Regions from separate parts of the Craurococcus roseus genome, predicted to be linked through region 1. Evidence: predicted binding sites of a transcription regulator. Region 1 holds the regulator's gene; each other region holds the start of a gene.
What was found. The regulator LexA, encoded in region 1, represses DNA repair genes until DNA is damaged. The targets are predictions, from matches to a motif close to TGTTCTANNTANGTTC.

Region 1 (6,989 bases):
GTGCGGGCGTCCGGGGCGCGGGTGGACTGAGGGGCGGGAGCGCGCGGCAGGCGCGACCGGCCGGCCGCCCGACGGGGGCGCCGATCGGGACGATCACGGCCCAGCGCCGACGTTCTACGCGGTCCGACACGCCGGGGTCGGGCGCGGCGCCGGCACGCCGCGAAGGCGTGCGGGCAGACTCATGCCGCCACGCTCGGTTGGAGGCGCAGGCCGCGTGGCCCGGCGCGGCGGAAACGGCTTTGCCCTGGGCGTCCCTCCGCCTGTGCGGCCTCGCTCCCGCGCTGGCTGGGACCGTGAGCATCCCATCGCCGAAGGGGCGTTCGTCGGGGGCGCCGACAGTGAGGTGGCAGGGCCGTAGGATGGAAAGGCGGTGGATGGGACGCCGCCCGCCGGAGCGGCCTCAACCCACCTCCAGGTCGCCCACCGCCGCCAGCACCCGGTCCATCGCCTCCGTCCGCCCCAGCGCCGCCAGCACCGCGTCGATCGGCGGGCTCTGTGTGCTGCCGGTCAGCGCCGCGCGCAGCGGCTGCGCCACTTGGCCGAGCTTCACGCCCTTCACCTCGGCGTAGTCCCGCAGCCACCGCTCCAGTTCCAGCCGCTCCCACGGCGCGTCGGACAGGAACTGCGCCAAGTCCGCCAAGCGCGCCCGCGCCTCCGTCGTCAGCAGCGCGGCGGCCTTGGGCTCCATCGGCGGCGGCCCCTCCACGGCGGCGAAGGCGGCCGCGCCGGCCAGCTCCTCCAGGGTCTTCGCCCGCTCTTTCAGGTCCGGCATCAGCGCCCGCACCCGCTCCGCGCCCTCGGCGCCGAAGAGGACGTTCCGCTTCGCCAGCCGCTCCATGACATCGTGCGCCAGCCGGTCGTCGTCGGCCGCGCGCAGGTACACGCCGTTCAGGTGCAGGAGCTTGGCGTAATCCATGCGGCTGGCGCTGCGGCCGACGTCCTTGAGGTCGAACAGCGCGATGGCCCGGTCGCGCGGCACCACCTCCTCGTCGCCGTGCCCCCAGCCGAGGCGCAACAGGTAGTTGCACAGCGCTTCCGGCAGGAAGCCCTGCTCGCGGAACTCCAGCGCGCCCACCGCGCCGTGCCGCTTGGACAGCTTGGCCCCGTCGGCGCCGTGGATCAGCGGGATGTGCGCGAATCTGGGCCGCGTCCAGCCCATGGCGTCGTAGATCGCGCATTGGCGGAAGGTGTTTGTCAGGTGGTCGTCGCCGCGGATGACGTGGGTGATGCCCATGTCGTGGTCGTCCACCACGACGGCGTGCAGGTAGGTCGGCGTGCCGTCCGACCGCAGGATGATCATGTCGTCCAGCTCGGCGTTGGAGACGCGCACCTCGCCCTGCACCAGATCGGGCACGACGGTCTCGCCCTCCCGCGGCGCCTTCAGCCGGATCGCCGGCTTGGCCCCCGCCGGCGCCGTGGCCGGGTCGCGGTCGCGCCACGCGCCGTCGTAGCGGGGCGGCCGGCCTTCCGCGACCGCGCACTCCCGCGCCTGTTGCAGCTCTTCGGGCGTATCGAAGGCGAGGTAGGCGCGGCCTTTCGCCAGCAGCTCCCGCGCCACCTCGGCGTGCCGCGCCTCGCGCCGGCTCTGGAAGATCGGCGGCTCGTCCGGCCGGAGGCCCAGCCATTCCAGGCTGTCCAGGATCTGCCTGACGGCCTCCTCGGTGGAACGCGCCCGGTCGGTGTCCTCGATCCGCAGCAGGTACTGCCCGCCGTGCCGCCGCGCGAAGAGGAAGTTGAACAGCGCGGTCCGTGCCCCGCCGATGTGCAGGAAGCCCGTGGGGGAAGGGGCGAAGCGGGTGCGGACGGACATGCTTGTACCTGCGATCTGCCGAGGCGGAGGAGAGGGCGCAGGCTTGCCGCCGCGGCGACGCGCCCGCAAGGCGCCGGCGCACGCCCGCCAACATGGGCGCGAGCACCGACGGCCCGCCGATCGCCGCGCGGCGGTGATGCACGGAGGCCGGGCATGGGAGCCGGGCGCCGTACCGGCCGGGGCACCGCGCCGCGAAATCCGGTGCGCCTCCACGCCGAGGACGGCCACGCCTCCCAACTCGACCGCTACGGCCGTCAGCCGGTCCCCTGCGCGTCAAGCGTGCCATCCGGCCGATCCAAGCGTCCAGGTTGCGGCCGCAAAAGCGTGGAACCCAACGGCCTTCTTGAGGAGGTCGTGGAACGAAGGCCGTTCGCGGGTCTTGCCTCCTGGGAGAGCAACGATCGCCGGCGACGCCCGCGCCGGACAGCGCCAAGGGCGGGACGGCGCGCAAACCCGGTCGGCACCGGTGCGCCGCGCGACCGAGCAGCGAAACTCGCCTTATGGTTGACGGCGGCGCGCGCGTCGCGGCAGGTTCGACACGATGCCTGCGCCGCCGCCAAATCCGTCCGCCGCGTCCGTTCCTCTCCTGGTGTCGGCGGCGGAACCAGGACGCGCCGCGCAATGGCTGCACCAGTTCGCCGAAGCGGAGCGGTTGCGCTTCGCCCCCTGGTTCGCCGTGGCGCTCGGGGCGGGGGTGCTCCTCTACTTCGCGTTGCCGGCCGAGCCGCCGGCGGCGGCGGTTTGGGTGACGCCGCCACTCGTCCTGTTCGCACTCCTGGTCGGGGCATGGCGCGGCGCGGCGGCGGGTTGGGCGTCGGGCCTCGTCGCCGCGCTCGCGCTCGGCTTCGCCGCGGCCCTTTGGCACGCGGGGCGGCAGCCGGCGCCGCTCGACTTGCCGCGCGGCGCCGTCGTCGTCACGGGCAAGGTGGCGTCGGTCGACATTCTGCCGGAAGGCCGCCGCGTCACGCTGGAACGGCCGCGCCTCGGCGAGGGCGAGCCGGCCCTGCCGCGCCGCATCCGCGTCCGCCTGCGGAGCGAGGATCCGGCGCGACCCGCCCCGGGGGACGTGCTGAGCGTGCGCGCCCTGGTCCGCCCGCCGGTCCCGCCGGCCTATCCCGGGGCGTGGGACTTCCAGCGCGCGGCCTTCTTCTCGGGCCTCGGCGGCAGCGGCTTCGCCATCGGCCGCGCCTCGGTCGAGCCCGGCGCGGAAAGCGTGCCCCTGGCCGGCCTGCGCGCGGAGATCGAGGCCCGCACCACGGCCGCGCTGCCGGGCGGCGCGGGCGCCATCGCCGCCGCGCTGCTGACCGGCGGGCAGAGCGCCATACCCGCCGCCGACCTCGCGGCCATGCGCGACTCGGGCCTCGCGCACCTGCTGTCGGTGTCGGGGTTGCACATCGCCATCGTCATGGGCGTCTCCTTCGCCGTGCTGCGCTTCGCCCTGGCCGCAGTGCCGCCGCTGGCGCTGCGCCTGCCGGGCAAGCCGTTGGCGGCGGTGGGGGCGCTGGGCGTGGGCGGGTTCTACATGCTGCTCACCGGCGCCGAGGTGCCGATGCAGCGCTCCTTCGCCATGGCCGCGCTGGCGACGCTGGCGCTGCTGACCGGCCGGCGCGCGATCTCCATGCGCGGCCTGGCGCTCGCCGCGGCCGTGGTGCTGCTGTTGCAACCGGCGGCGGTGCTGGGGCCGAGCTTCCAGATGAGCTTCGCGGCGGTGATGGCGCTGATCGCCGGTTGGGAATGGCTGCGGCCGCGCCTGCCGCCGCCGGAGCGGCGCTGGCGCCGCCGGATCGCGGTGGCGCTGTTCGGCACGGTCGCCACCTCCATCCTCGCCGGCGCCGCGACGACGCCCTTCGGCCTGCACCACTTCGGCCGGTTGCAGCTCTACGGCGTGGTCGCCAACGCGGTGGCGGTGCCGCTCACCTCGGCCCTGATCATGCCGGCCGGGATGGCGGCGGTGGCGCTTATGCCGCTCGGCCTGGAAGGGCTGGCGCTGGCGCCGATGGGCTGGGGCGTGGAGGCGGTGCTGGCCGTGGCGCGCGCCGTCGCCGCTTGGCCCGGCGCGGCGGTGCCGGTGCCGCCCATCACGGCCGGGGGGCTATGCGTCGTCGCCTTCGGCATGGCGTGGCTTTGCCTGTGGCGGAGCCGCTGGCGCTTGCTGGGCGTGCCGGTGATCGTCGCGGGCTTCGTGGCGGGTGCGGCGCAGCGTCCGCCGGACATGCTGGTCTCGGCCGACGCGCGGCTGATCGCATTGCGAACCGGGGACGGACTGTTGCTGCAACGCCTGTCCGGCGCGTCCAACCTCACGCGCGACGTATGGCTGCGCCTCTACGGGCGGGAGACGGCCGAACTCTTGCCGCCGCAGCGCGCGGGAACCTTCGCCGGCGGCGCCATCGCCTGCGAGGCCGGCGCGTGCGCCATCCGGCCCTCGCCGGCCGGCGCGGTCGCGGCGGTGCTCCTGCGCGGTGACCCGCCGGCCTGGGCCTGCGCCGGCGCGCCGCTGGTGGTGTCGGCCGAGCCGGTGCGCGGCCGGTGCGCCGCGCGGGTGGTGGACCGCTTTTCCGTGTGGCGCGACGGCGCGCACGCCGTTTGGCTGGAACCGGCGGGGCCGCGCGTGTTGAGCGACCGCGAGGCCCGGGGGGCGCGGCCCTGGGTGCCGCCGCAGCCGAAGCCGCGCAACGCGGCGGCGGCGCGCGAAGCGCCTCCGCAGCCGACGCCCGAGCCGGAGTAGCCCAGGAAGCTCAGTACTTCCGCAGCAGCCCGACCAAGCGCCCCTGCACCTTCACCCGGTCCGGGCCGAAGATGCGCGTCTCGTAGCGCGGGTTGGCGGCTTCGAGCGCGATGGAGTTGCCGCGGCGGCGCAGCCGCTTGAGCGTGACCTCGCTCTCGTCCACCAGCGCCACGACGATGGAGCCGTTGTCCGCGGTGTCGCCGCGGCGGATCAGCACGGTGTCGCCGTCCAGGATGCCGGCCTCGACCATCGAGTCGCCCGCGACCTCCAAGGCGTAGTGCTCGCCGCCGCCGAGCATGGCCGCCGGCACCTCGACGCCGGTGCCCTGGTCCCGCAGCGCCTCGATGGGCAGGCCGGCGGCGATCCGGCCGTAGAGCGGCAGGTTGACGGCCGCAGCCTCGTTGGCCGCCTTCTGCACGCCCGACAGGTGGGCGGCGAAGTTGCCGCGGATGACGTTGGGGGTGAAAGCGGCCGCGGGCGGAGCGGCGGCGGGCGCGGAGGCGGCGGCCGCGGTCGCGTTGTCGCCGCTGGCGCTACCGCGCCTCGGCGCCAGGTTCTCGGGCAGGCGCAGCACCTCCAACGCCCGGGCGCGGTGGGCGCGCCGGTGCAGGAAGCCGCGCTCTTCGAGGGCGGTGATGAGGCGGTGGATACCGGACTTCGACTTCAGCTTCAGCGCGTCCTTCATTTCCTCGAAGGAAGGCGAGAAGCCGGTCGTGCGAAGGTGCCGGTCGATGAAGATGAGCAGCTCGTGCTGCTTGCGGGTGAGCACAGATCGCCTCCGTCCGTCGCCGCGGGCCGGTGCCCTCAGTGGCACCGAACAAATCAGCAACTGTCAACGACGTTCTATAAAAGTTCTACGATGGCGTCAAATGTTTTCCCCAAGGGTGCGGAATGGATTTCGTCTCAAACACCCAGATCATCGAGGAGGATGACCTCCACCGTTTCCCCGGCCGCGGCCGCCGGGGCGTGCGGCGCGCGCAGCACCAGGGCGTCCGCCCGCGCGAGCGTCTTCATCATGGAGCTGTCCTGCACCGGGAAGGGGAGGGCGACGATTTCGCCTTCCGGTGCCTTTTCCAGCCGCGCCCGGAGGAAATCGAAGCGCCGGTCGTTTTCCGGCAGCGCCGCCCCGAGTCGCGCCCGCATCGTCCGCGGCGCCAACTCGCCGGCCAAGCCCGACAAGCGCCGCAACGCCGGCACCAGGAACACCACGCCGCAAACCAGCGCCGACACGGGGTTACCGGGCAGGCCGAGCAACGGGGTAAGCCCGAGTCGCCCCCAGATCAGCGGCTTGCCCGGCCGCATGGCGATTCGCCAGAAATCCAGCGCGAAGCCTTCCGGGCCGAGGGCGCTCTGCACCAGGTCGTGTTCGCCCACGCTGGCGCCGCCGGTGGTGACCAGGAGGTCGCAGCCCCGCGCCGACGCCGCGGCTTCCGCGATGGCCGCTTCGTCGTCGGGCGCGATGGGCAGCACCAAAGGCTCGCCGCCGTTGGCGCGCACCAGCGCCGCCAGGGCGTGGGCGTTGCTGCTGACGATTCCCCCCGGGATCACCGCCTCGCCGGGCAGGGCGATCTCGTCGCCGGTCGCCAGGATGCCGATTCGCGGGCGGCGGTGGACGGTGAGCCAGGGGTGGTTGGCGGCGGCGGCGAGGCCCACGTCGCGCGCCGTCAACCGCCGGCCGGCCGCGAGCAGCGATTCGCCTTCTTCGAAGTCCAGGCCGCGGCGGCGGATCCAGCGGCCGGGGCGGACCGCCTCGCCCACTCGCACGCGGCCTTCGTCGGCTTCGGCATCCTCTTGCAACAGGATGGCGTCCGCGCCGTCGGGCACGAAGGCGCCGGTGAAGATGCGGACCGCCTCGCCGGGACCGACCGCGCCGGCAAAGGGGTGCCCCGCCGGGGCGCTGCCCACGACGCGCAACTCGGCGCCCGCTGTCGAAGCGTCCGCAGCCCGCACCGCGTAGCCGTCCATGGCCGAGACATCGGCCGGCGGTTGGGTCAGGCGGGCCGGCACGGGCCGCGCGAGCACCCGACCGCCGGATGCGGCCAGCGGCACGGTTTCGGCCGGCGTGGGGGCGAACGCCTGGAGGATGCGCTCCCTCGCTTCCTCGACCGAGATCATCACTCCGCCTCGTAAGTTCCTGATTTGCCGCCGGACTTGCGGGCCAGCCGCACCGCCTCGATGCGCATGCCGCGGTCCAGCGCCTTGCACATGTCGTAGACGGTCAGCGCCGCCACCGTCACCGCCGTCAGCGCTTCCATCTCGACCCCGGTCCGCCCGGTGAGCCCCACCGTCGCTTCGATCTCCACCGCGTCGGGCGGCGCCGGCGAGAGGTCCACGGCGACCTTGGTGAGCGCCAGCGGATGGCAAAGCGGGATCAGGTCGGAGGTGCGCTTGGCGGCCATGATGCCGGCGAGCCGGGCCACGCCGAGCACGTCGCCCTTGCCGACCTGCCCTTCC
Region 2 (6,989 bases), on a different contig from region 1:
CAACTGCCAGACCTTCTCGCGGAAGGCGATGCCGCGGCTGGTGAAGAACAGCACCCACTGGTGGGTGTGGGCGATGAAGCTCCGCACCACCAAGTCGTCCTGGCGCGTCGCCGCCGCGCTGCGCCCGCGCCCGCCCCGGTGCTGCGCCCGGAAGGTGTCGAGCGGCGTGCGCTTCACGTAGCCGTCGCGCGTCAGGGTGACGACCATCATCCCCGGCTCGATCAGGCTCTCGTCGTCGAGGTCGGCGATGCCCTCCACGATCTGCGTCAGGCGCGGCGAGGCGATCTGGGCGCGCACCGCGCGCAGCTCCTCGGTCATCACCTCCAGGCGGCGCGGGCGGCTGCCGAGGATCTCCAGCAGCTCGCGGATGCGGCCGCCGACCTCCTCCAGCTCCGCCGCGATCTTGTCGCGCTCCAGGCCGGTGAGGCGTTGCAGCGTGAGGGCCAGGATGCCGCGAGCCTGCGCGTCCGTCAGCCGAACCGTGCCGTCCGGCGTGACGATGTTGCCGGCGTCCTCGACCAGGGCCAGCAGCACCCCGACGTCGCCGGCCGGCCAGTCGCGCGCCATCAGCGCCGCGCGCGCCTCCGCCGGGTCGCGGCTGGCGCGGATCAGGCGGATCACCTCGTCGATGTTGGCCACCGCGATGGCGAGGCCGATCAAGAGGTGCCCGCGCTCCCGCGCCTTGTTCAGCCGGTGGCGGCTGCGGCGGGCGATCACCTCCTCGCGGAAGCGGATGAAGGCGAGCAGCGCGTCGCGCAGGCCCATCTGCCGCGGCTTGCCCTCGTCGAGCGCCAGGAAGTTCACCGGGAAGGAGGTCTGGAGCTGCGTCATGCGGTAGAGCTGGTTCAGCACCACCTCCGCCGTCGCGTCGCGCTTCAGCTCGATGACGATGCGCAACCCGTCGCGGTCGCTCTCGTCGCGGAGGTCAGAGACGCCCTCCACCTGCTTGGCGCGCACCAGCTCGGCGATGCGCTCCATCAGCGTCGCCTTGTTGACCTGGTAGGGCACCTCGCTGACGGCGATGCACTGCCGCCCGCCGCGCATCTCCTCGATCTCGCAGCGCGCGCGCAACGGGATGGAGCCGCGGCCGGTCTCGAAGGCCGAGCGGATGCCCGAGCGGCCGAGGATCAGCCCGCCGGTCGGGAAGTCCGGCCCGGGGATGATCCGCATCAGCTCGTCGAGCGGGGTGTCCGGCTCGGCGATCAACGCCAGGGTCGCGTCGATGACCTCGCCCGGATTGTGCGTCGGGATGTTGGTGGCCATGCCGACGGCGATGCCGTTGGCGCCGTTGACCAGCAGGTTCGGGAAGGCGGCGGGCAGCACCCGCGGCTCGCTGTCGCTCTCGTCGTAGTTGGGCTGGAAATCGACGGTGTCCTCGTCGATGCCCTCCAGCAGCGCCGTGGCGGATTTTGCGAGCCGCGACTCCGTGTAGCGCATGGCCGCCGGCGGGTCGCCGTCCATGCTGCCGAAGTTGCCTTGGCCGTCGATCAGCGGCACGCGCAGCGAGAAGGGCTGCGCCATCCGCACCATGGCGTCGTAGATCGCGCTGTCGCCGTGCGGGTGGTACTTACCCATGACCTCGCCGACCACGCGCGCCGACTTGCGGTACGGCTTGTCGGCGGTGAAGCCGCTCTCGTGCATGGCGTAGAGGATGCGCCGGTGGACCGGCTTCAGCCCGTCGCGCGCGTCCGGCAAGGCGCGGGCGACGATGACGCTCATCGCGTAATCGAGGTAGGAGCGCCGCATCTCCTCCTCGAGGGCGACCGGGGGGCTCTCCTCCGGCCGGGCTCCGCCGCCGCCGTCCTTGGTGGTGCCGCTCACGCCGTGCTTGCTCTCGCTGGTTGCGGACCGGCCCGCGGAAGCGGCCCGGACCGGGCCGTCGCGGCGTCGCCCGGCCGCGTGGCGGCGGGGGCCAAGTCCATGGAAATCAGGAAACTTATATAGCGCAAGACGCCCGAGAATCCAAACGACTCCGGCGCCCTCCGGACCGTTATGGCAATGGAAATTCCGCTCCCTCCGCGGCCCGTCGCGGGGCTAGGCTCCGCTGCAACGGCGCGAAGCCGGCGGGAGGGAGGACGGACATGGAGCTATCCAGGCGGGGCGCGCTGGCGCTGCCGGCGGCGATGGTGGCGGGCGGCGGCGCCGCGCGGGCGCAACAGGCGGCGTCTCCCACGGTCCGCATCGGCGTCCTGTCCGACATGTCCGGCCCCTACCGCGACATCAGCGGGCCGAACTGCGTCGTCATGGCGCGGCAGGCGGCGCAGGATTTCGGCGCCTCCGCGCGCGGCCTGAACGTCGAGATCCTGCAAGCCGATCACCAGAACAAGCCCGACGTGGGCGTGAACGTCGCCCGGCAGTGGTTCGACCGCGACGGGGTGGACGCCATCCTGGAGGTCAACAACAGCGCCATCGCCATGGCGATCAACGGCTTGGCGCGGGAGAAGAACAAGGCCCACCTGAACAGCGGCGCCGCCTCCGCCGACCTCACCGGCCCGGCGTGCAGCCCGAACATGGTCCACTGGACCACCGACACCTGGGCCTGCGCGCAATCCACCGCCGGCGCGCTCGCCCGAGCCGGGGCCAAGCGCTGGTTCTTCATCACCGCCGACTACGCCTTCGGCCATTCGGTGCAGCGCGAGGCGACGCGGGTGGTGCAGGCGAACGGCGGGCAGGTGGTGGGCAGCGCGGTCTACCCCTTCCCGCAGACCACCGACTTCTCGTCCTTCATCGTCAGCGCGGCGTCCGCGCGGCCGGACGCTGTGGGCTTCTGCAACGCCGGCGCGGACATGATCAACTGCGTCAAGCAGGCGGGCGAATTCGGCCTGGCGGGGCGCGGCATCCGCCCGGCGGCGATGATCGGCTTCATCGTGGACGTCCACACCCTCGGCCTGCCCACCGCGCAAGGGCTGGTGCTGACGGAGAGCTTCTACTGGGACCTCAACGACCGCACCCGCGCGCTGCACGGGCGGCTGCGCGGCAAGATGGCGAACAACCACGCGCCGAACAGCGTGCAGGCGCAGGCCTACGGCGCCGCGTTCCACTACTTGCGGGCCGTGGCGGAGATCGGCGCGGCGCGGGCCAAGGCGTCGGGCCTCGACACAATCGAGGCGATGAAGCGGCTGCCGACGGACGACGACGCGCACGGCCCCGGCTCCGTCCGCGCGGACGGCCGCAAGCTCCACCCGACCCACCTGTTCCAGGTGAAGGAGCCGGCCGAGAGCCGCGGGCCGTGGGACTACCTCAAGGTGCTGGCGACCACGCCGGCGGAGCAGGCCTTCCGGCCCTTGGCGGAAGGCAACTGCCCCTTCGTCAAAGCCTGAGCGCGGACGGCGCCAGCCGCCTCAGAACGGGATGTCGTCGTCCAGGTCGGCGCTCTTGGGCTTATCCCAGCCGCCCCGGCCGCCGCCGCCCGACGAGCCGCCACGGTCGCCGAAGGAGGACGACCGCCCGCCGCCGCCGTTGAACGACCCGCCCTCGGCCGGTGCGTCGCCGCCGCCGGCCCCGCCGCGGCCGCCCACGAGCTGCAACTCGCCGCGGAATTGGCGCAGGACGATCTCGGTGGAGTACTTCTCCTGCCCGTCCTGGCCTTGCCACTTCCGGGTTTCGAGCTGGCCCTCGATGTAGACCTCGTTGCCCTTCTTCAGGTACTTCTCCGCGACCTCGCCCAACCGCTCGTTGAAGATCGCCACCGAGTGCCACTCGGTGCGCTCCTGCTGGTTGCCCTCGCGGTCCTTGTACCGCTCGGAGGTCGCCAGGCGCAGGTTCACCACCTTGCCGCCGTTCTGGAAGTTCCGGACCTCCGGGTCCCGCCCGAGGCGGCCCAGAAGGATCACCTTGTTCACGCCCGCCATGGGAATCGCCCTCTCGCGCCAGTCGTGCCGCGACACTACCTTGGACAACCGTAGCCGGCCATCCAAACGCCCTTCCCAGGCGCCCCGCGGCCGGTCATATATAGCGTGAACAAGACCAGAACACCACCCGGCCGGCCAGGGATTCCCCTGGGCCGCCCGATGCGGAGCGCGCATGTTCGAGAGCACCTCCCCCCTCCGCATCCGCGGCGCCCGGACCCACAATCTCAAGGACTTGGACCTCGACATCCCGCGCGGGACGCTGACGGTCATCACCGGCCTTTCCGGCTCCGGAAAATCTTCCCTCGCCTTCGACACGATCTATGCCGAAGGGCAGCGGCGCTACGTCGAATCCCTTTCCGCCTACGCCCGGCAATTCCTGCAACTCATGCAGAAGCCGGACGTGGACTCGATCGAGGGGCTCTCGCCGGCGATCTCCATCGAGCAGAAAACCACCTCCCACAACCCGCGCTCCACCGTCGGCACCGTCACCGAGATCCACGACTACATGCGCCTGCTGTGGGCGCGCGTCGGCGTGCCCTACTCGCCCGCCACCGGCCTGCCGATCGAAGCGCAGACCGTCAGCCAGATGGTGGACCGCGTGCTGGCCATGCCGGAGGGAACGCGGCTGCTGCTCCTGGCGCCGGTCGCGCGCGGCAAGAAGGGCGAGTTCCGCAAGGAGTTCGCGGAGTTCCAGCGCCGCGGCTTCGAGCGGGTGAAGGTGGACGGCACGCTGCACCTGCTCTCGGAAGCGCCGAAGCTCGACAAGAAGCTCAAGCATGACATCGAGGTGGTGGTGGACCGCGTCGTGGTGCGCGAGGGCATCGCCCCGCGCCTCGCCGACAGCTTCGAGACCGCGCTGGCGCTCGCCGACGGCGTGGCCTACGCGGAGAACGCCGACACCGGCGAGCGCTCAGTGTTCAGCGCCAAGTTCGCCTGCCCGGAGAGCGGCTTCACCATCGAGGAGATCGAGCCGCGGCTCTTCTCCTTCAACAGCCCGCAGGGCGCCTGCCCGACCTGCGACGGCCTCGGCACGCAGACCTTCTTCGACCCCATGCTGGTGGTGCCGGACGACCTCCGCTCCATCAAGGAAGGCGCGGTCGCGCCTTGGACCGGCGCTTCGGCGCCCTACTACGACCAGACGCTCGAAAGCTTGGCGAAGCATTTCAAGGTCTCGACCTCGACGCCCTGGGGCGAGCTGCCGGAGAAGGTGCGCCACGCCATCCTGCAGGGCACCGGGAACGAGACGGTGGCGCTCCGCTACAAGGACGGTCTGCGCGCCTACGTGGTCGAGAAACCCTTCGAGGGCGTGCTGCCCAACCTGGAGCGGCGCTTCCGCGAGACGGACAACCCGTGGGTGCGCGAGGACCTGACGCGCTACCAGGCGGACAAGCCCTGCCCCGCCTGCAGCGGCCACCGGCTGAAGCCCGAGGCGCTGTCGGTGAAGGTCGCGGGCCGGCACATCGGCGAGGCAAACGACGTCTCCATCCGCAAGGCGCGCGAGTGGTTCGGCACGGTGTCGGACACGCTCACGCCGCAGCGCCGCGAGATCGCGCGCCGCATCCTGCGCGAGATCGAGGAGCGGCTGCAGTTCCTCGTGGACGTAGGCCTCGATTACCTCTCGCTAGGCCGCTCGTCGGCGACGCTCTCGGGCGGCGAGTCGCAGCGCATCCGCCTCGCCTCGCAGATCGGTAGCGGCCTCACCGGCGTGCTTTACGTGCTGGACGAGCCCTCCATCGGCCTGCACCAGCGCGACAATGAGCGGCTGCTGGCGACGCTGCGGCGCCTCCGCGACCTCGGCAACACCGTGCTGGTGGTGGAGCACGACGAGGACGCGATCCGCGCCGCGGACCATCTCGTGGACATCGGCCCCGCGGCGGGCGCCGGCGGCGGGCGCGTGGTGGCGCAGGGCACACCGGCGGAGGTGGCGGCCAACCCGGCCAGCCTCACCGGCGATTACCTGTCCGGGCGGCGCGGCATCGCGGTGCCGGCGACGCGGCGCCCCGTGGACAAGAAGCGCGTGGTGCGGGTGGTAGGCGCCGCCGGCAACAACCTCAAGAACGTCACGGCGGAGTTCCCGCTCGGCACCTTCACCTGCGTCACCGGCGTTTCCGGTGGCGGCAAGTCGAGCCTGGTGATCGAGACGCTCTACAAGGCCGCCGCGCGCCGCCTGATGGGCGCGGGCACCGTGCCCGGCCCGCACGACCGCATCGAAGGGCTGGAGCTGCTCGACAAGATCATCGACATCGACCAGTCGCCGATCGGCCGCACGCCGCGCTCCAACCCGGCGACCTACACCGGCCTCTTCGCGCCGATCCGCGACTGGTTCTCGGAGCTGCCGGAAAGCCGCGCGCGCGGCTACAAGCCGGGCCGCTTCTCGTTCAACGTCAAGGGCGGCCGCTGCGAGGCGTGCCAGGGCGACGGCCTCATCAAGATCGAGATGCACTTCCTGCCCGACGTCTACGTCACCTGCGACACCTGCAAGGGCAAGCGCTACAACCGCGAGACCCTCGAGGTGCAGTTCCGCGGCAAGTCCATCTCCGACGTGCTGGAGATGACGGTGGACGAGGGCTGCGAGTTCTTCTCCGCCGTGCCCGCCATCTCCGAGAAGCTGCGGGTGCTGCGCGAGGTGGGCCTGGGCTACATCCACCTGGGCCAGCAGGCGACGACGCTGTCGGGCGGCGAGGCGCAGCGCATCAAGCTGTCGAAGGAGCTGGCGCGCCGTGCCACCGGCCGCACGCTCTACATCCTGGACGAGCCCACCACCGGCCTGCATTTCGAGGACGTGCGGAAGCTGCTCGAGGTGCTGCACGCGCTGGTGGCGGCCGGCAACACCGTGCTGGTGATCGAGCACAACCTGGAGGTCATCAAGACCGCCGACTGGATACTCGACCTCGGCCCGGAGGGTGGCGAAGGCGGCGGGCGCGTGGTGGCGCAGGGCACGCCCGAGGATGTCGCCGCGTCGCCCGAAAGCCACACCGGCCGCTTCCTCATGCCGCTGCTGGCGCGCGAGGCGGAGCCGGTGCGGCGGAAGCGGCGGGCCTAGCTCACCAATAGGGACGGCCGTAGTAGCCGCGCGGCCCGCCCCAGCCGGGCCGGCCATAGCCGTAGCCCCATCCGCCGTGGGGGCGCACGTAGGGC
Region 3 (6,989 bases), on a different contig from region 1:
GCCGAGCTGTTTTCCAACGTGTTGTTGTGCGTACCGACCGTCATGCCAACGAGTTCGAGGCCGCTTCGGCGGGTACTCAAGCGGTCAAGGCGGTTGTCGTGGGATGTGCCGACGAGGACGACGCCAAAGCCGCGCTGCCCGTCCAGGCGGGCGCCGTTCACCGCGTTGCCACGACTGTCCCGGATCGTGACCCCGTGTTGCCGGCTTTCGACCACTTCCAGGTCGCAAATGGCGATGTCATGCGAGCCCTCGGCCAGCACTATGCCATCCCCAGGGCGGATCAACCGGAGACGCGCAAGCCGGCCGTCAGAAGAACCGCGCAAAGCGATGGCAGAGGCTTTGGGCGCATCCGACCCGTCGATGGCGATGCCGCTGATCGAAAAATTCCGGGATCGCTGATCGCCACGGAATGCGTTCCCGGTCTCCGACAGCCGCAAGACGGGATGACCTTGCCCCGCAAGGTTCAAGCCCCGTGGAATCATCAAGCTGCGGGACAGCGAGCATGTCGCTCCATTCGGAACCGCTCGCAGGATGACCTCCGGGCCCTCCGGTCTCAGTGCCGCCCGCAACGCCTCTGTCACGTCCTGGCCGGCGCCGCAAAGGACCACCGTCGGCGCGGCCGTGGCTTGGCACCCGGCAAGCGCCAGCCAAAAGCAGGCCAAAGATAATGCTGCAAAACGAGGCCAGACGTTGATGCGCGCCAGGGTGGTGCCGGCCGTGCAGAAGGTAAAAGCCTTGGAGCGAATGCGCTTTTCAAATCGAGTTTGCACGCTCGTCGCCACACTTCGGGCCGCTTGGGTCCGTTCTTTGGTCGAACAGCCCTTGGGCCGGAACGCTGCCCTTGGGACACCGCTTCCGGAGACGTGCCTTCCTCGCACCGCCCGTCGAACCGCACCCATGCCGCCCATGCCACCGACCGCCTGCAAAAACTTTGTGGTAGCCATCATGGCCAAGCAGAGGAGCGCATCAGCTGTTGGCACTCGGCCCAGATGTCGACAGATCGCGGCTTGTACTCACGCAAGTGTACGCGCCTGGAGGGAAATGCCGCGCAGAACGCAGCAGGATCGTTCATCCCTATTGCGTGCAGATCCGACAGCTCGTAGTTCCACCATTGTATGGCTTCCAAATCTGCCTGAATTTTGTCTTCAAATCGAAATTTGATGATTTTGCCTGGGTTTCCACCGAGAATGGCATAAGATGGAACGTCTTTGGTTACTACCGTGTTGGACGCAATTACTGCACCATTACCGATCGTGACGCCACCCGGAAGCGAGACGTATGCGCCGATCCAGACGTCATGCCCGATGGAAAGCGGCCGGAACTGTGGTTGCGGGGTTGACACAGGCGCGAATGTCGCAGAAGCGCTGAATGTGCCTTCGAAGTCTCTGAGGTATGAATGGACGAACTCCCGCCTGGGATTGAAGGCCGCGGATGACATGGATACGGCATGCAATGGATGGCGAAAGCCGAGAGGCTTGACGCCTGGTCCAATAGAACAATAGCGGCCAATCTTAGTGTTCAGCGGCAGCTCTGACATGATTGATCCAAAAGAACCAACAGAAAAGATACTGTTTCCTGCGCCGATCGTAGTGTAAGGCTCAAGAACACAATCCTTACGGAACGCCAACACGTCACCAGGTTTCCACCGCCGCTTTTCCAGTGGAACTGGGGGTGCTTTTGGATCATCTACCCTTTGATAAAAAATCCGATGTCTTTCTAACATGCTCAAGAATTCTGTGGTAATCCTTAGTCTAACCACCTCATTTGTTTCATAAAAAACTTCCATGTACATACCTCCAAATCTTAATAAGAAAGTTGGTGTCTTCTCTGCCGCTGGAGCGTCGCTCCTTGGAAGAAACTGACTTCTTTCTATTTAAAACTTAGATCAAGAATGACTCTACGCACCTTTTGCTGTCCACCCAGCTTCGTACATACTGGTTTCGACGCGGTGCAAGAGCGTGTGAACCTCTTGCTTCAATGAATGGAAACGGCAGGGCAGAGCACGCCCATGAAGGAATAGCCGCTCTCATTGTGGCGCACTGCCAAGGCGATCTGGCTCCGATGCCGCATACAACCCGCAACTGTCCCATGTGCCCGGCCAAGCGCTAGCCGAGGTGTCGGTAAATGAGGCGGCGGCTGGTTGGAGAGGTTCGTGGCCGCTGGTGCGCTACCAAATGTGGGCGAGACAAGCCTGAGCTTGCTCCTGGAGGAGAGAAAGGTCAGGCCCATCCCTCACCGCTGGTTGGAGAGCACGTCAACTGCGCATGTCCGGTCGACGGACGAACAGCCCAAGCTTGGCTGGTCATTTCGGGCCCTTGTTCTCCGGTCCTCCCCTGGCACCCCCGCGGCGCTCGACGACCGCGATGACCGCCCAAGCCGAAGCCGCCACACCGATCGGGAGAATGACAAAAGCGAACAACTCAAGGCTGGTCACGGCTTCAGCCACCCGAGAACCCTGCGTCCTGCCAGATGTAGCACGACGGAGGCCCCGATCCACAACAAGGCACCAATCACCACCGTCCTCGGCGCCTCCCGCGACGGGCCGAGGTCGTAAAACGTGGCCGCCACCGGCGCCAGCACGCCGACTGTGAAGGCGGAAGTGGCCGCCGTGTTGAAGGCGAGCGCCAGCAACTTCACCCGTTCGTTGTGAATCAGGCTCACCGCCGCAGGCCTCCCTCAGCGTCCAGGCTACACGTATAAGAACAAATCTGGAACACTTGAGGATGACGCGCAATGCACTCAGCCGAATTTGCATGAGAGCGTTGCGCTTTGCCGAGAGGGTGGCCGGTCGCCGGTGGAACACGCCTTTGGGACACGCGGGAGAACCGACGCAACGGTCCGTGGTCGCGTGACCCCCTCAAGTCGCGACAGAGGCCAGGGCGGCGAACGAAGGCAGCCGCGTCCTGGCCCTGTCGTCATCTCAAAGAGCAGAGGACGCTTAGCGTCCCCTGCCCGTCTTCGACTGGAGTTCGTCGATCCGGCGGGAAGCGTCGGCCTTGGTCAGGCCCGGGTCGAACTCCTCGCCGGCTTCCTCGCTGAGCGTCTTCAGGTAGCTGGCCTGCGCGCCCGTCATCTTCTCCTCGCCCGTGGTCCAATCATCCGGGTCCTTGATGGCGTTGGAGCCCGGATCGGCTTCGGTCTTGGGGTTGTCGGCGGGTCCGGACTTCGAGGCGGAAGCTGCCATGCTTCTGATCCTTCGGTTGTGTGGTGGTGTTCGCTTAACGTTCTCGACAGGCGAGCGTTCCACCGGAAAAGCGCAGTCGAGCGCAGAGGGTGCAGGCGCAGCCGAACCGCCACAATTTCGCCCCGCAGGCAGAGGTCGTTGCATTTCTCTTTTGGTTGAGCAAGGAGCCTGATAATCCTCACACATGCGTGAGGCAGTATACCTTATTCCCGTCATGGCCGGTGCCGCGCCGGCCGGCGCCTCCAAGGCGTACAAGCCGCACCCGCACGGGCCTGAGCGTCCCCGCACGCCAACGTCCGACGTCCCATCCGCCGCCAAACCCCGGCAGGACACACCATCAGCCCCGCGCGACCGTACCTCCGGCACCCCGGACCTCTGGTCCGCCGGCTCCGTCCTGGGCGGGGCGCAAGGGGCGCTCGCGCGGGGCCTCCGCGCAGGTCGGAAGCCTGCTGACGCGGGAGGCTTCGACCTCTCGGCCTCGCCCGGCCAAGCGGCTCGGCTGGTGGGCGGCGCAGCGCCCTCGCTCAAGGCGTCCGCGAATACCCTCACAACAGTTAGGAAATCCAACTTTCCGATCCTGAATGTGAACCTTGCCGTCGCTCAGAGGCGACGACTCGACGCACCGGCAAGCGGTACACACCCGGACCGCGCCATCGATCCCGACAACTTCCCCGCCGCGTCCCCGGGATCCGCTCCACGGGCCCTTTGCGGCGGCACCAGCCCGTTCGATGCCCCTCTGTGAAACGGATTCTAACGGGCACATTACACCACAAAAAGTCGCGATGTGTTCCCTCGCACTGTCGGGTTGTTTATGGCAGAAGTAAGGCTGCTTGTGGCGAAAATGGGGCGGCGCCCGCCCGATTGGGGCAATAGAGGGGAGAGAGCGGGATGGGAGCGGGTCCGGACCTCGACTACGACGCCCGCGCAGCCCGCCCGCCCGAAAGCTTCGGCCGCAAGCTCTGGCGCCTGACCTCGGCCTACTACACCTCGGAGGAGTGGCGCTCCGCCTGGGCGATCACCGCCGCCGTGGTCGGCCTCACCCTGCTCCAGATCGCCTTGCAGATCGGCCTCAACATCTGCAACCGCGACTTCTTCAACGCACTGGAGCAGCGGGACGGCGACGAATTCTTCTGGCAGTTGGGCGTGTTCACCGCGCTGGCGGTGGCCGGCATCGTCGCCGCGGTGCTGCAGCTCCACGCGCGCCAGACCCTCCAGGTGTGGTGGCGGGAGTGGCAGGTGCGGCGGTTGCAACGCCTGCTTTTGTCCGATTCCTGCCACTACCGCCTGCAATTCCTCCCCGGCGCCGCCGACAACCCGGACCAGCGCATCAGCGAGAACACCCGCTGGGCCACCTCCACGGCGGTGGAGCTCGCCATCGGCCTGCTGCACTCGGCGCTGCTGCTGGTGTCCTTCGTCGGCATCCTCTGGACCGTCTCCGGCGCCCTGCCCGTGGTCCTGGCCGGCCACGAAACGGAAATCCCCGGCTACATGGTCTTCGCCGCGGCGATCTATGCCGTGGTCGGCACCTGGGCGACCTGGGCCATCGGCCGGCCCATGACCGCCATCAACGCCCTGCGCAACGAGGTAGAAAGCGACCACCGCTTCGCGCTGGTCCGCCTCCGGGAGAACAGCGAAGGCGTGGCGCTGATCCGCGGCGAGGCCGACGAGGAGCGCGGCCTGCGGCGCGCCTTCGGCCGCGTGTCCGCGGTCATGGTGGACCTCAACCGGGTCGAGCGCCGCCTGATGGGCCTGAGTTCGGCCTACGGGATGATGACCCACATCTTCCCGCTCCTGGTGGTCTCGCCCCGCTACTTCGCTGGCGCCATAAGCCTTGGCGTGCTGATGCAGGTCGGCTCGGCTTTCAGCGAGGTGACCAAGGCCCTGACCTGGTTCATGACCAACTACCCCCGCGTGGCCGACTGGGTGAGCCACGTGGATCGCGTGATCGAGCTGGAGGACAGCCTCCGCGACGCCGCGCGGCTCGGCGCCGCCGGCCGGGGCGCCGCCGTCCCCGCCGAGACGGGCGCCGCCGCCGCTGCGGCGGACGGCCCGGAGGAGTTGCGGCTTGCCGGGCTCAGCGTCGCCGCCCCGTGCGGAGCCACCCTGGTGCGCCGTGCCGACGCGGTGGTCCGCCCCGGCGAGCGGGTGCTCATCCAGGGCGAGAGCGGCACCGGCAAATCCACCCTGTTCCGCGCCATCGCCGGCGCTTGGCCCTGGGCCTCGGGCAGCATCCGCATGCCCGGGCGCGACGCCGCCATGTTCATGCCCCAGCGCCCCTACCTGCCGCTCGGCACCCTCGGCGCCGCCCTGGCCTACCCGGCCGCGCCCGGGACCTTCGCGGACGCGCGGATGGAAGCGGCCCTGGCGCGCTGCGGCTTGGCGCGGCTGGCCGGGCGCCTGGGCGAGGAAGCCCGGTGGGACCGCACCCTGTCGCTCGGCGAACAGCAGCGCCTCGCCTTCGCGCGCGCCCTGCTGCACCGCCCGCGCTGGATCTTCCTTGACGAGGCCACCGCGGCGCTCGACGAGGCCAACCAGGACGCCATGATGCGGCTGTTGCAGAACGAACTGCCGGCCAGCGCGGTCGTGTCCATCGGCCACCGCCCCGGCCTCGACCGCTACCACGACCGCGTGTTGACCCTCCGGGCCGCGCCAGGCGGCGCCGTTTTGTCCGAAACCGCCCCGGCGCCCGCCGAAGCCGCCGCGCTCCCCCCCGCGCCGGCGGCGCCGGTCCGCCGCCTGCCCGGCGGCGCCGCGCCCCGACTGCCCCGTCCGCGGCGCACCCACGCCAGGGCCGGGTCGGAACCGCTCACCCCCTGGCGCCCTTCAGCCGCCCCGACCGCGGCGGCGCAGCACCATGAGCACGCCGGCGACCGGCGCGCCGCGCTCCTGCCGCAGCGTGGCCTCGCTTTGCGACACGACCTCGAAGGCCTCGGCGGCGAGCGCGGCCGCGTGGGCGCGGTCGTGCCGATAGCGCATGGTCGCGCCCAGCGCGAAGGGCGCGCCGCCGTTCCCTTCCCCTGCTTCGAGCGAGAAGGCCGCAAAGCCGCCGGGCCGCAGAGCCCCGGCGATGCCGGCCAGGGCCGGGCGCAGGTCGCCGAGGTAGTTCAGGACGTCGGCGGCGGCGACCAGGTCGAACGCCGCGGGGTGCCCGGGCAACCATTCGAGCAGATCGGCTTGGTGCAGCGCGGCGTAGACGCCCCGCCGTCGCGCCAGCGCGAGCATGCGCGGCGAGAGGTCGAGGCCCTCTAGCCGCCGCACCAGGGGCGCCAAGGCGAGCCCGGACAGGCCGGTTCCGCAACCGAGGTCGAGCCCCCGCCCCTCGCCCGCCGGCGCCCCGGCGTCCCGCAACGTGGCGGCGAGCAGCTCGGGCGTCCGGTAGCCGAGTCCCCCGGCGAGGTCGGCATCGAACCGCTCCGCGAAACCGTCGAACAGGTCGCGCACGTACCCCGTCGGCGCGCGGTCCGGGACGGCGGCCCGGCCCAGCGCCGCGAGGAGGAACCGCGCCTGCGCCGCCAACGCCGAGTCCGGCGCCGACCGGGCCAGCGCGGCCTCGGCCGCGGCTGCCGCGCCCTCGGCGTCGCCGACCTCCCGTCGGGCATGGGCGAGGGCCAGTCGCGGCTCCGGCGCGTCCGGGTCGAGCGCCGCGGCCCGGCCCAAGGGTTCCAGTGCAGACCCTGCATCGCCCAGCGCGGCGAGCGCTTGGCCGAGGTTGCGCAGGGCGACGGGGTCTTCCGGCCGGCGTCGCAGCGCCGCCCGGAAGAAGCCGACGGCCTCCCGCAGCTCGCCCGCTTCCGCCAGCGCGCCG
Region 4 (6,989 bases), on a different contig from region 1:
CATCATGCGCCGCAGCACGAACATCACCGTCGCCGAGGACATGTTGCCGTGCTCGCGCAGCACCGCCCGGCTGTCCTCCAACAGCCCGTCCGGCAAGGAAAGGCCGTTCTCCACCGCGTCCAGCACGCTGCGCCCGCCCGGGTGCACCGCCCAAAGCGAGATGTCGGAAGGCGCCGCGCCGTCGAGGATGGCCTCGGCGTGGTCCGGCAACGCGCGCGCCAGGGTCAGCGGCACCAGGCCGGAGAGCGTCATGTCGAAGCCGGCGTCGCCGATGCGCCAGGTGATGTGCTCGCGCGCCTCGGGCACCAGCGCGGCGCGGAAGCCGTCCATGCGCAGCCCCTCCGCCTCGGCCGTGACGAGCGCGGCGCTGCACCCGTCCGCGAACAACAGGAAGCACATGAGCTGGTCGAGGTCGCTGGCGGGCTGGAGGTGCAGGCTGCACAGCTCCAGGTTCACCACCAGCACCCGCGCCGACGGGTCGCTACGCACCGCCTGCCGCGCCAGCTTCAGCGCGTTGATCGCCGCTTGGCAGCCCATGAAGCCGACGATGGTGCGCTCCACGTGGCCGGGGATGCCGTAGCGGCGGATCAGCCAGTGGTCGAGGCCGGGCGCGGCGAAGCCGGTGCAGGTGGCGAGGATGAGGTGCGTGATCCGCGGCCCTTCCCCTTCCAGCCCGAGCGCGTCGCACGCGGCCTCGGCGAGCGCCGGCGCGTCCGCCTCGAAGCGCGCCATCCGCGCGCCCGTGGAAGGGAAGCGGCCCTCCAGCTCGTAGAAGCCGTCCATGGTGCGGTACTCGTCCGGGTCCGGCTCCAGCACGGAGAAGCGCGCGTCGATCTGCGACTTCAGCGCGAGCCGCCCGAAGGCGGAGCGGGTGCGGTCGTCGTCGATCAGCCGGGCCGCGAAGCGTTGGAAGGCGCCATGCACCTCGTGGCGAGGGACGGCGGTGGCGATGCGGTTGATGTGGGGAACGGTCACGCGACGCCACATGGGGGTCGCGGGCGGCCCGTCACCCCCGGGCGCGCCGGCGGGCCGTTCACCTCTGGGACACGGTCCCGCTGCGCGCGTCCACCTGCAAGTTCACCCGCGCGCCGGCCTGCTGGGCGGAGGCGAGGATGGCGTCGCCCTCCCGCCGGGCCTCCCCGATGTCGGAGAAGCCCCGCTCCCGCAACAAAGCCCGCGCCTGGGCCTCGCTGAGCGGCTTCTCGTCGCGCACCCGCCCGGTCTTGGCGTCGAGCTTCAGCGGCCCGGTCGCCTCGCCGTAGCGCTTCGCGTCGGCGACCGTGACGGTGTCGCCCTCCCGGCTCATCGGCCCGAGGCCGGAGTAGCCCCGCGCCCGCAGCACGATGGCGATCTGGTCCGCGGTCATCTGGCCGGGCTCGAGGCTCTGGGTGGCCATGCTGCCGGACCCCTGGCCGGCGGCGTGTCGCGGGGCGGTGCCGAACAGGGCCAGGCAGCAAAGGCCGGCCGCGGCGAGGGTCTTGCGCATCGGGTGTTCCTTGCCGTGTCCCGCCTTGAACGCGCGAACGGGGGCATGGGTCAACCCCGATGGGGAACGATGCGCCGCTTCGGGAGTCCGCACGGGCCGCGCGGCGTGGCGGATGCTCGCCCCCGAAAAGCCGCGGGATCACCCGTTCCCGGGCGGGAACGCGCCGGAAAGCGCGGGAAGCGCCGAAGGATGAACTTCTTTGGCGCAATGGCCGTACGGGTCCGGGCAGTCCCCTCGCTCGACCGGGCCGTTACGATCTCAGGTATATCGCCGCCAAAGACAGATCGAGCCCGATCTCCGGCAGGGCGATGGCCGCGCCCGGCCCTCGCGCGACCTCCGGCCGCCAATCCACCGAACGCGACAGCATGGTAGCCTCTGGCCGGTCCTGCGCCAGCAGCACGACGGCGCGAGGAGGCAGGGTTCGGCGGCGTAGTCCTGCGCCTCCGTGCCCCGTTCCGTGCGCTCGGTCGTGGGCGACAGCACCTCGAACACCACCGCCGGGGTCGCCACGTCGCCGTCGTCGTCACGGCCGCATTCGACCGTCGCATCCGGGTAGCGGACGCGGCCCCGCGCGCCGACAAGGCATCCAGCAGCCGCGTCGAGAGCCGGGCATGGGGCCGCGTGCCGCCGACCATGCCGCGCGGCACGGGCTGCACCCCATCTAACTCCCACCGCTCCGGCTGTTCGCGCTCCCAAGCGGGGAACTCGTCCAGCGTCCACGGCCGGGCCAGTGACTGCCTCACGGGCCCCTCCCTTGCACCGGGGATAACTCAACGCGACGCACCCCGGCCATCAGGGGGGCGCGTGGGGAACAACGGCCACGAACGTGGTTGCTGGTCCCCGACGCCAACAGCATTGAAATCAACCAGCAAGAGAACATATAATGAACACTGCGTGGCGGGCCGCTCCGCCGCGCTGCGGAGGCGGGCTACGGCATGGAATTGCGCCGCAAACTGGAAATTCTGGCCGACGCGGCGAAGTACGACGCCTCTTGCGCCTCCTCCGGCACCGAAAAGCGCGACAGCAAGGGCGGCAAGGGCATCGGCAGCACGGAAGGCATGGGCATCTGCCACGCCTACGCCCCGGACGGCCGCTGCATCTCGCTCCTCAAGGTGCTGCTGACCAACGCCTGCGTCTTCGACTGCGCCTACTGCGTCAACCGCGCCGGTTCCAACGTCCAGCGCGCCCGCTTCACCGTGCCCGAGCTGGTGGACCTGACCCTCGACTTCTACCGCCGCAATTACATCGAGGGCCTGTTCCTCTCCTCCGGCATCATCCGCTCGCCCGACTACACCATGGAGCAGGTGGTCGCCGTGGCGCGCGAGCTGCGGGAGAAGCACAACTTCCGCGGCTACATCCACCTCAAGACCATCCCCGAAGCCTCCCCGGAGCTTTTGTCCGAAGCCGGCAAATACGCCGACCGCCTTTCCATCAACATCGAGATGCCGGTCGAGCGGTCCTTGAAGGAGCTGGCCCCGGAAAAGGACTTCGCCGCCATCCGCCGCTCCATGGCCCGGATGCGCGCCCGCATAGACGAGGCGAGGGAAGGGGAGGCCAGCGCCCGCCGCCCCGCCGCCAAGGCCGCCGCGCCGCGCTTCGCCCCGGCGGGCCAGTCCACGCAGATGGTGGTCGGCGCCGACGCGGCCGACGACCGCGCCGTGTTGGGCACCAGCGTCAACCTCTACGGCTCCTACCGCCTCAAGCGCGTCTACTACTCCGCCTATTCCCCCATCCCCGACGCCTCCAGCCTGCTGCCGCCGCAACCGCCGCCGCTGCTGCGCGAGCACCGGCTCTACCAAGCCGACTGGCTGCTCCGCTTCTACGGCTTCGAACTGGACGAGATCATGGCCGGCGCCGAGGGCGGGATGCTCGACCTCGGCGTGGACCCCAAGCTCGCCTGGGCGCTCCGCCACCGCGGCCGCTTCCCCGTGGACCTGAACCGCGCCCCGCGCGAGCTGCTGCTCCGCGTCCCGGGCCTCGGCGCCAAGTCGGTGGAGCGCATTTTGTCCGCCCGCCGCTTCCGCGCCGTCCGCGCCGAAGACCTGGGCCGGTTGCGCCTCTCGCTGCCCAAGCTCCTGCCCTTCGTCGTCACCGCCGACCACCGCCCCCGCGGCAACCTCCTCGATCGCGCCGACCTCCGCCGCTTGGTCGCCCCGCGCCGCAGCGCCTTCGGCGCCCTGGCCCGGCCCGCGGCGTCGGCGCAACTGGCCCTGCTCTGACGATGGGCGTCCCCATGCAGCGGATCGGGGCCATCCTCGCGGGCCCCGCCGACTTCCCCGGCTGGCGCGCCCAAGCCCGCCGCCTCCTCGCCGCCGGCGTCCCGCCCGAGGCCGTCGAATGGCGCGCCCCCGGCGACCAGCCCGGCCTGTTCGGCACCGCCCCCGTGCCGGACGTGCCCGCCACCCTGGCGACGACCACGGGCCGCGGCGGCTATTTGTCCGAAAGCGGCAATCTCCTCCCGCCACCCGGCGGCACTTCGTCCGAACACGACAACACCGCCCGGTTTCCGGCCGGCGATCCGTCCGGATGCCGCGACGGCGCCCATCCCTCCGCCGGTGATTTGTCCGAATGCCGCACCGGCGCCAGCGAACCCGGCCGCTCCGTCCCGGTTGCGACCGTCCCGCGCGCCTTCGTTGATTTGTCCGAAACCGCCATCCGCCACCGCGACCCGGAGCGTTTCGCCCTGCTGTACCGGGTGCTGTGGCGGCTGGCCCACGGCGAGCCGGCGCTGATGCGGGTGGCGACCGACCCCGACGTCGCCCGCTTGGAGGCGATGGCGAAGGCCGTCCGGCGGGACGCGCACAAGATGCACGCCTTTGTCCGCTTCCGCGAAATCTCGACGGAAGACGGCCCGCGCTTCGTGTCCTGGTTCGAGCCGGAGCACCACATCCTGGAGGCCGAAGCCGGCTTCTTCGTCCGCCGCTTCGCATCCATGCGTTGGTCCATCCTGACGCCCAGGGCCTCCGCCCATTGGGACGGCGAGGCCCTGGCGATCGGCCCCGGCGCCCGCCGCTCGGACGCGCCCCCCGAAGACGCGCAGGAGGACCTCTGGCGGGCCTACTACGCCAGCATCTTCAACCCGGCCCGGCTCAAGCCCGGCGCCATGCGGGCGGAGATGCCGGTGAAGTACTGGCGCAACCTCCCGGAGGCGCGCCTCATCCCGAGCCTGATCGCCGAAGCCCCGCGCCGCGCCGCCGCGATGGTGGAGCGCGGCGCCTCCGCCCCGGCTCCGCGCCGGCAGCGCAACATCCACTTGCCGGCGCAGCCCGTCGCCGCTTCCGACGTTACGACGGCTATGCCAGCCGACCTCTTCGCCGCTTCCGCGGCCGACCCGAAGGAAGCCCTCGCCGCGCTCCGCGCCGAGATGCTAGCGCTGAACAGCCTGCCGCCCTGGACGGCCGAGGCCACGCAGATGGTGTTCGGCGAAGGCCCGGTCGGCGCGCCGCTGCTCTTCGTCGGCGAGCAGCCCGGCGACGAGGAGGACATCGCCGGCCGCCCCTTCGTCGGCCCCGCCGGGCGCCTGTTCAACAAGGCCTTGGAGGAGGCCGGCATCGGCCGGACCGAGACCTACGTCACCAACGCGGTCAAGCACTTCAAATTCAAGCCCACCGGCCGCCGCCGCCTGCACCAGTCGCCCGATGCCGGCGATATCGCCTACTACCGGCCCTTCCTGAAGCGCGAGATCGACCTGGTCGGGCCGCAGCTCGTGGTGACGCTCGGCGCCACCGCGCTGCGCGCCATGACGGGCAAGCCGCTCGCCATCAACAAGACCCGCGGCGAGGTGCTGCCGGTGGCGGACGGCCCGCCGATCTTCCCGACCGTCCACCCCTCCTACCTGCTCCGCCTGCCCGATCCGGACAGCAAGGCGCGCGAGTACGAGCGCTTCGTCGCGGACCTCAGGCGGGCGCATCGCGAGGTGGCGTGAGCCGCCCCTCAGCGCCCCTCGCGCGCCGCGAGCTGCTGGATCTGGTTGCGCATGGCCGCGAGCAGAGCCGACACCTGCCCGTTGTTGCGCTGGACCACGGCGGAGTACTCGCTCCGCTGCGTCAGCCGCAGCGAGGTGCCTTCCGCGATCACGTCCACCACCTTCGGCTGCCCGCCGACGTTGCCCACCCGCCAGTCGAGCGAGAAGGGCGCGATGTTCGGGCGCTCGATGATGGTGTTCACCAGCACGTCCTCCTCGGCGCGCTGCTGCGCCCGCCCGAGCGAGAACCGCACGCCCTGGTACTCGCCGAAGCGGGCGGACAGGTTGCGTATCAGCGTCTCCTCGAACAGGCGCATGTACTCCTGCTGCTCGGCGGGGCTCGCTTGGCGCCACCAGCGGCCGAGGATGAAGCGGCCGACGCCTTCGACGTCCACGGCCTTGCGCAGGATGGACGCCACTTGCTGGCGGCGGCGCTCCACCGGCGCGTTGGAGTTCAGCGCCGCGACCAGCTCCTGGCCGGTGGCCTGGATGAACTGGGCGGCGCGGGCCGGGTCGGCCCCCTGGGCGCGGGCGTCGCGGCCGCCCGTCGCCGCGGCGAGCGCGAGGGCGGTCCCGAAGAAGAAGCGGCGGGAAGCCATGGTCGTGCGGGTCTCCTGCGTTGTGCTGGCGTCGTCGGCGCCTCAGCGGCCGGCGGGCGCCGAAGGTTCCCCGGCGCCGGCGCCGAAACCGGTCCCGAAGGCGGCCGGCGCGCCGGTCCGGTTGCCGATCTCGGCTCGCCGCCGCTGGCGGTAGGCGCTGCGCAGCGTGGCGTAGGGGTCGAGCGAGGTGCGGTTCACGTCGTCCAGCGTTTCGAGCAGGCCTTCGCGGGTGTCCACCACCGTCGCGCCGGCGCGGCCCCACAGCAGCCCGTCGACTGCGGCGCCCTGGCCCACCCAGGTGAGAGGGTTGGAGGCGATGTCCACGCCGAAACCGCCCAGGTCGCGCGGGTTGGACGGCCCGAGGATCGGGATGAACAGGTACGGGCCTTCGCCCACGCCCCACTTGGCCAGGGTCTGGCCGAAGTCCTCGTCGTGCGCGCGGACGCCCATGCGGTTGCCGGCGACGTCGAAGATGCCGCCGACGCCCAGCGTCGAGTTGACCACGAAGCGCCCCAGCGTGTCCCCGGCCCGCCGGCTCTCGCCCTGCAAAACGTCGTTGAGGAAGATGACCGGGGTGCGGAGGTTGGCCAGCACGTTGCGGACGCCGGTGCGCACCGGCTGGGGCACGACGTTGCGGTAGCCGCGCGCCACCGGCTCCAGCGCGTAGCGGTCTATGGTTTGGTGGACCGCGAAGGAACCGCGGTTGAACGGCTCGATGGGGTCGTTGTTCTGCTTGAACTCCGCCACCGCCTCCGGGTCGTCGGCGGTCGGCCGGGTGGCGCAGGCGCCGAGCAGCGACGGCAAGAACGCGGCGAGGAGCAGCGGCAGGAGGGCGTGTCGCGTCAAACGCATGGTGGAGGCATTCCTCGCGGGCGTGGGGTCGCCGGGGGCGCTCGCCGCCGCGTGGGTGCCGGGGGGGTGCCGGCGGCGAAGCGCCAGC

Region 2: a site for LexA is predicted at 3,959-3,974, ahead of uvrA (excinuclease ABC subunit UvrA). Genes of this name have one in related genera too.
Region 3: a site for LexA is predicted at 3,212-3,227, ahead of ABD067_RS22950 (DUF3072 domain-containing protein). Genes of this name have one in related genera too.
Region 4: a site for LexA is predicted at 2,361-2,376, ahead of ABD067_RS10415 (putative DNA modification/repair radical SAM protein). Genes of this name have one in related genera too.

What each region holds. Positions count from the first base shown of each region.
Region 1 is NZ_BAAAFZ010000019.1:57,634-64,622, forward strand. It holds gene ABD067_RS08680 (Bug family tripartite tricarboxylate transporter substrate binding protein) at 1-30, shown strand, start outside; gene gltX (glutamate--tRNA ligase) at 401-1,810, opposite strand; gene ABD067_RS08690 (ComEC/Rec2 family competence protein) at 2,400-4,535, shown strand; gene lexA (transcriptional repressor LexA) at 4,546-5,304, opposite strand; gene ABD067_RS08700 (molybdopterin molybdotransferase MoeA) at 5,439-6,650, opposite strand; gene moaC (cyclic pyranopterin monophosphate synthase MoaC) at 6,650-6,989, opposite strand, start outside.
Region 2 is NZ_BAAAFZ010000080.1:11,869-18,857, forward strand. It holds gene gyrA (DNA gyrase subunit A) at 1-1,746, opposite strand, end outside; gene ABD067_RS22575 (ABC transporter substrate-binding protein) at 2,082-3,320, shown strand; gene ssb (single-stranded DNA-binding protein) at 3,342-3,851, opposite strand; gene uvrA (excinuclease ABC subunit UvrA) at 4,024-6,894, shown strand; gene ABD067_RS22590 (hypothetical protein) at 6,896-6,989, opposite strand, start outside.
Region 3 is NZ_BAAAFZ010000084.1:16,901-23,889, reverse strand. It holds gene ABD067_RS22965 (NosD domain-containing protein) at 1-782, opposite strand, end outside; gene ABD067_RS22960 (CatB-related O-acetyltransferase) at 944-1,786, opposite strand; gene ABD067_RS22955 (hypothetical protein) at 2,431-2,661, opposite strand; gene ABD067_RS22950 (DUF3072 domain-containing protein) at 2,939-3,184, opposite strand; partial or broken gene ABD067_RS22945 (ABC transporter ATP-binding protein/permease) at 4,073-5,686, shown strand; gene ABD067_RS22940 (methyltransferase domain-containing protein) at 6,008-6,989, opposite strand, start outside.
Region 4 is NZ_BAAAFZ010000025.1:31,485-38,473, reverse strand. It holds gene ABD067_RS10425 (type III polyketide synthase) at 1-975, opposite strand, end outside; gene ABD067_RS10420 (hypothetical protein) at 1,034-1,486, opposite strand; gene ABD067_RS26410 (Uma2 family endonuclease) at 1,745-2,158, opposite strand; gene ABD067_RS10415 (putative DNA modification/repair radical SAM protein) at 2,422-3,705, shown strand; gene ABD067_RS10410 (UdgX family uracil-DNA binding protein) at 3,720-5,411, shown strand; gene ABD067_RS10405 (MlaC/ttg2D family ABC transporter substrate-binding protein) at 5,420-6,049, opposite strand; gene ABD067_RS10400 (MlaA family lipoprotein) at 6,092-6,901, opposite strand.